Regions from separate parts of the Nocardioides sp. NPDC051685 genome, predicted to be linked through region 2. Evidence: riboswitches for the same ligand, from Rfam matches in the RefSeq annotation. Region 2 holds a riboswitch; the other holds the start of a gene.

Region 1 (3,563 bases), on a different contig from region 2:
CGGGCGCCCGAAGTCGGACGCCGACGACTACCGCTACTTCCCCGAGCCGGATCTCGTCCCGGTCGCGCCGAGCCGCGAATGGGTCGAGGAGCTGCGGGCGAGCCTGCCGGAGCGCACCGCTGACAAGCGGGCCCGCCTGCAGGTCGAGTGGGGCTACTCCGAGCTGGAGATGCGCGACGTCTGGGCAGCCGGCGCTCTGTCGCTGATCGAGGCGACGGTCGCCGAAGGAACCTCCCCGCAGGCGGCCCGCAAGTGGTGGATGGCCGAGCTCTCCCGCAGCGCCAACGACCGTGGCGTCGAGCTCGCCGAGGTCGGGGTCACCCCGGCTCAGGTCGCCGAGGTGCAGAAGCTGGTCGACGCCAAGACGCTCACCGACAAGCTGGCCCGCCAGGTCTTCGAGGGCCTGCTGGCCGGTGAGGGCAGCGTCGCCGAGATCATCGAGGCCCGCGGCCTCGCCGTGGTCTCCGACGACGGCGCCCTCGGTGCCGCCGTCGACGAGGCCATCGCCGCCCAGCCCGCGGTCGCGGAGAAGATCCGCGGCGGCAACCAGGCCGCGGCCGGTGCGCTCATCGGTGCGGTCATGAAGGCGACCGGTGGCAAGGCGGACGCCAAGCGTGTCCGCGAGCTGATCCTGGAGAAGCTCGCCTGAACCCACGCCGAGTCGGCTCGTTCTGACATCAAACTCCGCCGAGTCGGCGCGTCATGACGCGCCGACTCGGCGTTGGTTTTGGTCAGGATGAGCCGACTCGGCGGTGGGTGGCACTGGCAGACTGTCCGGCGTGACCGAGCCCTTCCGCATTGCCCTGCTCATCGACGCCGACAATGCACCCGCGACCAAGATCGACGCGATCCTGAACGACCTCGCCGAATACGGCGAGGTGACGATCCGCCGGGCCTACGGCAACTGGACCAAGCACGAGCTCAAGGGGTGGATCGGCGAGCTGCACGAAGCAGCGATCCGGCCGATGCAGCAGTTCGACCTGACCGCCCACAAGAACGCCTCCGACATGGCGCTCGCCATCGACGCGGTCGAGCTGCTGCACGCTGCCGTCCCGGACGCGTTCGCGCTGGTCTCCTCCGACTCCGACTTCACGCCGCTGGTCCACTACCTGCGGGAGAAGGGCCGGGCGGTCTACGGCTATGGCCGGGAGAAGACGCCGGCGCCGTTCAAGAGCGCCTGCACCCGGTTCACCGTCGTGGAGAAGCTCGGTGACACCGAGGAGGAGACCGAGGTCGACACCGAGCCCGGGACCCCGCGCACCCGCAAGCCGTCGTCGTCGGCGACCAACGGACAGCTGCTGAAGCGCAACGCCCGGCTGATCCAGCTGCTGCGCAACTCGATCGCCGCGGCCGCAGACGACGACGGCTGGGCCCTGGTCGGCACGGTCGTCTCCCGCATCCGCAACCAGTCCTCCGAGGATCCGCGCAACTACGGGTACGCCACCTGGACCAAGCTGATCAAGGCGATCGACCTCTTCGAGCTCAAGGACGAAGGCACCTCGGCGATCGCGGTCAGCGACAAGCGCACGAAGAAATGACGTACCTCTTCTAGGGCCTGGCCGCAGAGTCCTGGGCTGCTTTCGGGCGGGCGCACTTGATCCCCTTGGGCACCGACCCGTTGAGGTGCTTCAGTGCGGCCTTGAAGTCGCGGCAGCGCTCGGCGTCCTCCTCCTTGTCGTGGGGGTAGCCGATCGCCGCGTTGACCTTGCCCATCTCGAGGGCGTCGGCGAGCGGGTTGATGTCGCGGGCGACGGTCCAGTACCACCGCGAGATCGGCGCGCTGTAGTCCAGCGACCTGGCCAGCTCGGGGCGGCGGCGCAGGTCGATCCCGAAGTAGGCGCCGGCGTCGGTGTAATTGGCCTTCCCGGTCAGCTGGATGTAGCCGCGGCCGGTGAACTTCCGCTTGTCGCGACCCTTGGCGTCGTGGTGGAGGGAGCTCTCGTTGACGAGCGTGGCCAGATAGGCCGACTGCCGGTAGGCGGTGGTGATCCCGGCGTCGGCCATGGCCCGGTTGAGGGTCGGGAGCCCGGTCTCGACGGTCTTCCGGTCACCGACCTTGTCGCCGAACATGGCGACCAGATCGGCGTACGTGACCGATGTCCGGTCCGGCTCCGCGACCGCTGTCGTGGTCGGGCAGAGGGCGAGAAGGGTGGCCGAGATCGACGCTGCGACAAGGCCGAGAATCCTGTGGCGCATGGGGACAGAGTGACTGCTCTGCGGCGATCCCGCAAGCACGGCCGGCCCGGCATAAGATGGCCCCCTCTATCAACACACGCCGTGGTGGGGGAAGCCGGTCGAATCCCGGCGCTGACCCGCAACCGTAGGCCCAGGACACCGACGGTGCCCTGAGCGAGCCGGAGCACCTGCCGACGGACGCGTACTGACCTGACGCTGTCGTGGAAAGCAGCGGGTCGGCCCTGGGCCTTCCCGACGAACAGCGCGGAAGGAACCATGAAGAAGACCGTCCTCGGCGGCATCGTCGCCGCCCTTGCCCTCACCTCGCTCGCCGGCTGTGGCGAGAAGACCGTCGAGGAGGGGGAGAAGCCCACCTACGACGCGAAGGTGTCGACCTCCGTGGCCGACTGGCTCGTCGCCCAGGCACCGAAGGGTGTGGCCCGCAACGCGCAGTACGGCACCGACGACTTCGGGCTCAGCGCCGACATCGGGATCGCGCTGGCCGAGGTCGGTGGCTACGACGAGGAGATCGCCACGATCACCGCCGCGGTCATGAAGAACAAGAAGGCCTACACCTCGCCCGGGTTCGGCACCATCACCTCGGCCGGCGCCACCGCGAAGGCGCTCGTCCTCCAGCAGAACATCGACGCCTCCGACCCCGCCCTGCTGAAGCAGCTCGAGGGCACCGTGGCCGCGAACGGCCGCATCGCCGACAAGCTCGACCCCAAGAACAAGAAGGCGGCCGACTACTCCAACACCATCGGCCAGTCGTACGCCGTGTGGGCCCTCAACAACGCCGAGAGCACGAAGGCCGCGGCCGCGACGGAGTTCTTGGCCGGGCAGCAGTGCGAGGAGGGCTGGTTCCGGGTCACCTTCGCGGCTGACCCCACGGCCGCCGACCAGACCTGCGACGCCGACCCCAAGGCCGTGCCGGACGCGGACGCCACCGCGTTCGCCCTGATCGCGCTCTCGGGCGTGGCGTCCCCGGAGGCGGAGAAGGCCGTCAAGGCCGGCGTGGAGTGGCTGAAGGAGACTCAGGCCGAGGACGGGTCCTTCAAGGCGGCCACCGGCAACATCGCCAACTCCAACACCACCGGCCTGGCCGGATGGGCCTTCGGGCGCGCGGGTGAGACCGAGTCCGCGGAGAAGGCGGCGACCTGGGTCGCCGAGCACGTCGTGACCTGCGGCGACGACGTCGGCGCGGTGGCCTACGACGACGCCGCCCTGACCGACGGCAACACCAAGGGCCTGACCAAGGAGTCCGAGGGGATGTACCGCCTCGCGGCTGCCCAGGCGCTCCCGTCCCTCGTCTTCCTGCCCAAGGACACGACCACGAAGAGCTCGTGCTGAGCCCACGGTTCGCGCTGGTGGCCCTGGCGATGCTCGCC
Region 2 (3,563 bases):
CGGTCGAACCGTCGCTGCTGGGCGGAGTCGGATCCGACGTGTCCTCCGGCCCGTTCTCAGGCCCGCCCTCCGGCGGCTCCGGCGGAAGCTCCTCGTCGCCGAGGATGCGGTCGAGCAGGTCTTCGTCCAGCCCGGGAGCATCGAAGGGGTTGCGACGCCGGCGGTGCGGCAGCGCGAGCAGGGCGGCGCGGCGGATGTCTTCGCGGGTGACCTCGGAGCGGCCGGCCCAGGCGGCGTGGGCGACGGCGGTGCGGGCGGTGACGATGTCGGCACGCAGCCCGTCGACCTCGAACGCCGCGCAGACCTCGGCGATCTTGAGCAGCCCGGGCGCGGTGAGCCGGACCTTCCCGACCAGGGCGCGGGCGGCGGAGATCTGTGCGGTCAGGTCGCGCTCGGCCTCCGCGTAGCGGTCGGCGAAGCCGGCGGCGTCCAGGTCGAAGGCCATCCGGCGGCGTACGACCTCGGCGCGCAGCGCCGGATCCCGCGGTGCGGCGACCTCGACGGTGAGCCCGAAGCGGTCCAGCAGCTGCGGACGCAGCTCGCCTTCCTCGGGGTTCATGGTGCCGATCAGCACGAACCGGGCGGCGTGCTCGACCGAGACCCCGTCGCGCTCGACGCTGACCCGGCCCATGGCCGCCGCGTCCAGGAGCAGGTCGACCAGGTGGTCGTGGAGCAGGTTGACCTCGTCGACGTAGAGCAGACCGCGGTGGGCCCGGGCCAGCAGCCCCGGCTCGAACTCGACCGCACCGCGCGAGAGCGCGCTCTCCAGGTGGAGCGAGCCGACGACCCGGTCCTCGGTGGCCCCGACCGGGAGCTCGACCAGCCGCACCGGCCGGCTCTCCACGACGGCGGCGGACCCGAAGGGCCCGTCCGGCGACTCCGCGGACGGGTCGGCGGGGTCGATCGAGAACCGGTCCCCCGCGTAGACCGAGATCGAGGGCAGGACAGCCGCCAGGCCGCGTACGGCCGTCGACTTCGCGGTCCCCTTCTCGCCGCGGACCAGGACCCCACCGATCTCCGGGGAGATGGTGGTGAGCACGAGCGCGAGGCCCATGTCGTCGAGGTCATCGGCCTGGCAGCCGAGGACGGCGGAAAATGGGTAGTGCACCGGCATGAGAGGCTCCCGCTCCCTATCGCTTGGAATGGATGGGCGCGGGGCCGGTCTTCGGACTTGTCGAGTCCCCACGAAGGGGCTCGTACACCGCAGCGGGCCTGTGCCGGATTCTCACCGGCTTCCCAGATTCTCCCTTCCCACCGTCCTCACCAGCTCTCGTGTCGAGCCGATGGCTGGGCAGTCGGGGCACCTCGCGCCTGTGCGGTCACTGTAGCGTCTGGCCTCATGATCGTCGTGGTGGGCATCGGTGCCGGAGGTTGGGACGAGATTCCCGTACGTCACCAGCAGCTGATCCGGGAGACTCCGGTCCTCCTCGGCGGCAAGCGTCATCTCGACCTCGTCCCGGACGTCCCCGGCCAGCGGCGCGAGCCCTGGCCGTCGCCGTTGCGCGAGGGTCTCCCGGCGCTCCTCGAGTCGCTGCCGTCTGCCGCCGCCGTCGTCGCCCTCGCCTCCGGCGACCCGCTCGTCTCCGGCATCGGGACAACCCTGATCTCCCTTCTCGGCCGGGAGAACGTACGCATCGAGCCCGCCGTCTCCTCCGTCGCCCTCGCCCGGGCCCGGATGGGTTGGCCGGCCGAGTCGTGCGTGGTCGTCAGCCTGGTCGGCCGCGATGTGTCGCTGGTCGCCCGCGAGCTCGCACCCGGCCGCCGGATCCTGGCCCTCTCCGCCGACGGGTCGACCCCCGCGTCGGTGGCGAACCTGCTGGTCACGACCGGTTTCGGCGCGTCGAGGATGACCGTGCTGGGCGAGCTGGGAGCGGAGACCGAGAGCGCACGGGCGGGCACTGCCTCGACCTGGGCGGGCGAGTCGCCACGCCTCAACATCGTGGCGGTCGAGTGCGTCGGCGCACCTTCTATCGGCTGGTCTGCGGGCCTGCCCGACGACGTCTTCGAGAACGACGGCCAGCTGACCAAGCGCGACCTGCGGGCGTCTGCTCTGGCGCGCCTGACCCCCACCCCCGGGGCGCACCTGTGGGACGTCGGCGCCGGTGCCGGCTCGGTCGGGATCGAGTGGATGCGAGCACATCCGACCTGCACTACGACCGCCATCGAGGGCAACTCCGAGCGAGCGGCCAGGATCGCCCGCAACGCCGCCCGGCTCGGGGTGCCGAGTCTTCGCGTCGTCGAGGGTCGCGCACCCGATGCCCTCGCCGGCCTCCCCTCCCCCGACGCGATCTTCATCGGCGGCGGCGCGACCCGCCCCGGCGTCCTCGACACCTGCCTCGCCGCCCTCCGCCCCGGTGGCCGGCTCGTCGTCCACGGCGTCACCCTGGAGACCGAGCAGCTACTGGCGAGGCAGCACGCCGAGCTCGGCGGTGAACTGACCCGGATCTCGGTGGAGTCCGTCGATGCGATCGGCACCTTCCGCGGCTGGGCACCTCAACGCACGGTCGTGCAATGGGCCTTCGGCGCGCGCTAGTTCGACCCGACTCGTCCAGCCTCACGCGACGACGATGCGCTTCAGTTCTCCCAAGGCGTCGATCCGGTGAGTGGCCTGGGAGAAGTCCTGGGTCCGGGTGAAGTCGCTGCGCACGACCGCGCAGTCGATCCCGGCGGCAACGGCCGACCTCAGGCCCCGCGCCGAGTCCTCGACGACCAGCGTCTCCTCCTTCGAGGCGCCGAACCGCCCCAACGCGGTCAGGTATGGCTCGGGGTGGGGCTTGGCGCGCTCGTAGTCCTCCCTGACCAGCACGAAGTCCATGAACCGCGTGATCTGCCGACCCGCGTGGATCAACTCGAAGTCCGACCGCTTCGACGTCGTGACGATCGCCATCCGGACGTGACTGGACAGCTCCTCCAGAGCCTCGACTACACCCTCGATCTCGATGGGTTCGGACCGCAGGTACGCCTGGTAGTAGTCGTCGCGCACCCGACGCAGCCGGTCGATGGTCCGCTCGCCGACGCCTGCAGCCCGAGCCTGCGCCCAGGTGCCCAGGCCGTCGCTCATGTCCCGGAGATATCGCTCCCGGTCCAGCGTCACACCGATGTCCGCCAGGGCCCGTTCGCCCGCCTTGAAGTACCAGAGCTCGGTGTCGACCAGGACGCCGTCGTGGTCGAAGAGGACGTGACTCTTCACCACGCGTTGCTATCACACAGGATCCGACCTTGTGAATCTTTCACAAGGTCGGATCCTCCGTCATAGTGCAGCACCATTCACTCCGGCCCGGCGTAGCTCTCCTCATGGACCACACCGGCCAGGGGCGAGCGGTGGCGCCAGCCGAAGCGCTCCAGGTCAGGGACGTCGGGGAGGTCGGCGACGGGCCCGACGCAGAGCCAGGCGACGGGACGTACGTGCTCGGGCATGTCGACCAGGTCGCGCAGGAACTCCTCGCGGTAGAAGCTGACCCAGCCGACGCCGAGGCCCTCGGCGGTGGCGGCGAGCCAGAGGTTCTGGATGGCGCAGACGACCGAGTAGAGGCCGGCGTCGGCGATGGCGTGGCGGCCGAGGA

Evidence for each region. A riboswitch is a leader RNA that binds a small molecule or an ion and turns the genes downstream of it on or off. The one in region 2 is predicted to bind cobalamin.
Region 1: it holds a riboswitch for cobalamin, as region 2 does, so the genes downstream of both, ACIA03_RS29630 (prenyltransferase/squalene oxidase repeat-containing protein) here and ACIA03_RS27430 (VWA domain-containing protein) in region 2, are expected to answer to the same signal.

The regions. Positions count from the first base shown of each region.
Region 1 is NZ_JBITCR010000021.1:16,504-20,066, forward strand. It holds gene gatB (Asp-tRNA(Asn)/Glu-tRNA(Gln) amidotransferase subunit GatB) at 1-649, shown strand, start outside; gene ACIA03_RS29620 (NYN domain-containing protein) at 780-1,538, shown strand; gene ACIA03_RS29625 (glycoside hydrolase family 19 protein) at 1,549-2,196, opposite strand; cobalamin riboswitch at 2,237-2,386, shown strand; gene ACIA03_RS29630 (prenyltransferase/squalene oxidase repeat-containing protein) at 2,452-3,525, shown strand; gene ACIA03_RS29635 (hypothetical protein) at 3,519-3,563, shown strand, end outside.
Region 2 is NZ_JBITCR010000015.1:39,407-42,969, reverse strand. It holds gene ACIA03_RS27430 (VWA domain-containing protein) at 1-1,114, opposite strand, end outside; cobalamin riboswitch at 1,139-1,278, opposite strand; gene cbiE (precorrin-6y C5,15-methyltransferase (decarboxylating) subunit CbiE) at 1,340-2,533, shown strand; gene ACIA03_RS27420 (HAD family hydrolase) at 2,555-3,190, opposite strand; gene bluB (5,6-dimethylbenzimidazole synthase) at 3,268-3,563, opposite strand, start outside.